2 regions of the Ruminococcus sp. BSD2780120874_150323_B10 genome follow, and region 1 is predicted to be linked to the other one. Evidence: a T-box and tRNA genes for the amino acid it is inferred to sense, from the RefSeq annotation. Region 1 holds a T-box; the other holds one or more tRNA genes.
The links. A T-box is a leader RNA that pairs with one kind of tRNA and senses whether it is charged. The one in region 1 lies ahead of alaS (alanine--tRNA ligase), so its partner is inferred to be a tRNA-Ala.
Positions count from the first base shown of each region.

Region 2: it has a tRNA-Ala gene. The T-box ahead of alaS (alanine--tRNA ligase) is inferred to sense a tRNA for this amino acid. The anticodon was not compared.

Region 1 is NZ_JADNHD010000001.1:253,225-255,413, forward strand. Features, by position in the region: gene alaS (alanine--tRNA ligase) at 1-832, opposite strand, end outside; T-box leader at 881-1,096, opposite strand; gene thyX (FAD-dependent thymidylate synthase) at 1,316-2,116, shown strand; gene I2E21_RS01250 (deoxynucleoside kinase) at 2,162-2,189, shown strand, end outside.
Region 2 is NZ_JADNHD010000035.1:914-3,102, reverse strand. Features, by position in the region: partial or broken rRNA gene I2E21_RS12050 (23S ribosomal RNA) at 1-829, opposite strand, end outside; tRNA gene I2E21_RS12045 (tRNA-Ile) at 1,126-1,202, opposite strand; tRNA gene I2E21_RS12040 (tRNA-Ala) at 1,238-1,313, opposite strand; rRNA gene I2E21_RS12035 (16S ribosomal RNA) at 1,421-2,189, opposite strand, start outside.

The sequences.
Region 1 (2,189 bases):
CGGTGATAACTCGGAGTGAAATATCCTTTTTATCGTCTTCACCGTAATTTACACCTGTAATTTCAGAAATCTTCTTCATAATATTCTGAACAGTATCAACCAAGAAAAGGTTATCAACACCCTGCATTACGCAAGCAAGTCTTTCAAGACCCATACCTGTATCAATGTTAGGATGAGCAAGCGGAGTGTAGTTGCCGTTGCCGTCGTTTTCAAACTGTGAGAACACTATGTTCCATACCTCAACGAAACGGTCACATTCACAACCGACATGACAGTCAGGTTTACCGCAGCCCTTTTCATCACCACGGTCAAAGTAAATCTCCGAACAAGGACCGCAAGGACCTGAACCGTGCTCCCAGAAGTTGTCTTCTTTGCCGAGTCTTACCATATGAGATGGCTCAACACCGATTTCTTCGGTCCAAATCTTGTAAGCCTCATCATCGTTTTCATAAATAGATACATAGAGCTTATCAACAGGCATTTCGAGAACTTTTGTAAAGAACTCCCATGCCCAAGCTGTAGCCTCGTGCTTGAAATAGTCACCGAAAGAGAAGTTACCGAGCATTTCAAAGTATGTGCCGTGACGGGCAGTAATGCCTACCCTCTCAATATCGGGAGTACGGATACACTTCTGACAGGTTGTTACACGCTTTCTCGGCGGTGTAACCTCACCTGTAAAATACTTTTTCATAGGAGCCATACCGCTGTTGATAAGCAGAAGGCTGTTGTCGTCCTTCGGAACAAGTGAAAAGCTCGGAAGTCTTAAATGACCCTTACTCTCAAAAAATGAAAGAAACTTTTCACGAAGTTCGTTAAGTCCTGTCCATTCCATTAAAAATCTCTCCTTAAAAAATTTGCAAAATAAAATCCTGCCCCATAAAAATGGGACAGGAGAATAATTCCTGCGGTACCACCCAAATTGGTGCTTAAACACCCTCTTTGAGTAATCTTACGATTACAATCCTTAACGCAGATATACGCTGTGCTTAGTCACACAGAGCTCAGGGGTAGCGTGCTGTAAACATTCATAAAGTCTTGCACCGACCGACTTCTCTCTGAAAGAACGAGATACAGCTAATCCCGTCAACGCCAATTACATATACTTTTTATTCAGTAGCATTATAAAACTAATTATTCACAATGTCAAGTGAATATCGGAAATTTTCTGATATTTTTCTTTTTTCGTACCGCAACAATCGCATTAATTTTGTTGCATATTGCGACACAAAATGATATAATACATTTATATATGTTTTTATATCGCTTTGGATAATACATTTATATATGTTTTTATATCGCTTTGGAGGAGATTATTTTGAGTGCAAAAGTCACTTTACTTACTTATACGCCAAATCCCGAAATGACGGTTGCAATGGCAGCAAAACTCTGCTACTCACCGTCCGAAATATCAAATATAAGAGATGGTCTTACTGAGGAAAAGACCGCTGATTTTATAGATATGCTTGCAAGCATCGGGCACGGCAGTCCGTTTGAACACGCTTCTTTTACCTTTGGCATTGAGGGCATTTCAAGAGCCTGCTCACATCAGCTTGTAAGACACAGAATCGCATCTTACAGTCAGCAGTCGCAGCGTTATGTTGACGGCACAAAGTTTGATTTTGTAACACCGCCTGAAATTGCAAAAAACGAAAAGGCTCTTGCCGCTTATAACAAAGTAATAGAAATGCAGTCAAAGGCTTACAGCGAGGTTCGTGACGCACTTGTTGCAGGATATATCAGAGAGGCAACAGGAAACTGCGACGATAACGATGAAGAAGTCATAGAAAACTTCAGAAACGAAAACAAAGCAAAATTCAATGCTTTTGTAAAAAAAGCGAATGAAGACGCAAGATTTATTCTTCCTAACGCATCAACCACAAAAATTGTCTGCACTTTTAATGCAAGAAGTCTTGAGAATTTCTTTGCACACCGCTGCTGTAACCGTGCACAGTGGGAAATCAGAGATGTTGCCGAGCAAATGCTTAAACAATGTCTTGAAGTTGCTCCGCATTTATTCAAAAACTGCGGTCCTGCGTGTTTGTTCGGTGCTTGCCCCGAGGGCAAAATGAGCTGCGGCAAAATGAAAGAAGTACGCAAAAAATACGGCAGAGAGTAATATTTTAATTATATTTTAGAATAATAGAAATGGATAGGAACAAAAATGAGTGCAAAATTCATTGTAATAGAGG
Region 2 (2,189 bases), on a different contig from region 1:
TTGGAATTTCTCCGCTACCCACACCTCATCCGCTACCATTTCAACGGGAGTCGGTTCGGCCCTCCATGAAGTTTTACCTGCACTTCAGCCTGGACATGGGTAGGTCACCCGGTTTCGGGTCGAATACAACTGACTTCATGCGCCCTTTTCAGACTCGCTCTCGCTACGGCTTCACACCTTAAGTGCTTAACCTTGCCAGTTACATTCACTCGCCGGACCATTCTACAAAAGGTACCCGATCGTTCGTTGATGAACTTTCGGTGCTTGTAAACACAAGGTTTCAGGTTCTCTTTCACTCCCCTTCCGGGGTGCTTTTCACCTTTCCTTCACAGTACTTCTTCTCTATCGGTCACCGAGTAGTATTTAGGCTTGGAGGATGGTCCCCCCGTATTCCCACCGGGTTTCACGTGTCCGGCGGTACTCTGGATACAGTCTGATGTCTTAACTTTTCGCCTACAGGATTTTCACCTTCTTTGATTGCCCTTCCCATGACATTCGGCTAAATCTCGACAATTCATTATACTGTCCGAACCCCTAACATATTACTACATTAGGTTTGGCCTCTTCCGCGTTCGCTCGCCACTACTTACGGAATCTCAGTTGATTTCTCTTCCTCGCCCTACTTAGATGTTTCAGTTCAGGCGGTTCCCCTCATATACCTATGTATTCAGTATATGATGATTAGACTTTCCTCTAATCGGATTGCTCCATTCGGAAATCTACGGATATAACGCTCACTTACAGCTCCCCGTAGCTTATCGCAGTTAGTCACGTCCTTCTTCGGCTCTCGGTGCCAAGGCATTCCCCTTGTGCTCTTTGTAGCTTGACCATATGAGATATCTTTTGGTTCTTCTTTGTAATGTAAATTACTCTTTTTTCGCAGTTTAATAAGCCATTAGTTTTTAACTAATCTTTTATTACCCTTTAAGCTAATTGTAGTATTTATTACCTTCGTTTAACGCTTTCTCTTATTTGAGTTTGTCAAGTTTCATTCTCTTCGCTATTCTTTAAAGGCTTCGAGATTCAACTCTTCTTGTTAAAACCTGTCAATAATTACTTTTCTCGCTTTATCTGCTATACTTTATTCAGTTTTCAAGGTACTTTCTTTGAGTACTTTCGTACTCTTGGTGGGCTTAAGTGGACTCGAACCACCGACCTCACGCTTATCAGGCGTGCGCTCTAACCGGCTGAGCTATAAGCCCATATTTCCGGCTTTTCGGTTATTCCCTCAAGCCTTTGGTGGAGATAAGCGGGATCGAACCGCTGACCCCCTGCTTGCAAAGCAGGTGCTCTCCCAGCTGAGCTATACCCCCGTATATCTCGGGCAGGACCCTGAAAATTAAACAACGATTAAATAAATTTTTCCGTAACTGACCTTGGATGTTATATCAGCTTGTTTCATCTGATAAATTCTCCATAGAAAGGAGGTGATCCAGCCGCACCTTCCGATACGGCTACCTTGTTACGACTTCACCCCAGTCGCCAATCCTACCTTCGGCAGCGTCCTCCTTGCGGTTAGACTACTGACTTCGGGTATTACCGGCTCCCATGGTGTGACGGGCGGTGTGTACAAGGCCCGGGAACGTATTCACCGCAGCATGCTGATCTGCGATTACTAGCAATTCCATCTTCATACAGGCGGGTTGCAGCCTGCAATCTGAACTGAGAACATTTTTAGGGGTTTGCTCCACATCGCTGTTTTGCTTCCCTCTGTTTATGTCCATTGTAGTACGTGTGTAGCCCAGGTCATAAGGGGCATGATGATTTGACGTCGTCCCCACCTTCCTCCGTTTTGTCAACGGCAGTCCTATTAGAGTGCTCTTGCGTAGCAACTAATAGCAAGGGTTGCGCTCGTTGCGGGACTTAACCCAACATCTCACGACACGAGCTGACGACAACCATGCACCACCTGTCTCTACTTTCCCCGAAGGGCACCTAACATATCTCTATCTCGTTAGTAGGATGTCAAGACCTGGTAAGGTTCTTCGCGTTGCTTCGAATTAAACCACATACTCCACTGCTTGTGCGGGCCCCCGTCAATTCCTTTGAGTTTCAACCTTGCGGCCGTACTCCCCAGGTGGATTACTTATTGTGTTAACTCCGGCACGGAAGGGGTCAGACCCCCCACACCTAGTAATCATCGTTTACAGCGTGGACTACCAGGGTATCTAATCCTGTTTGCTACCCAC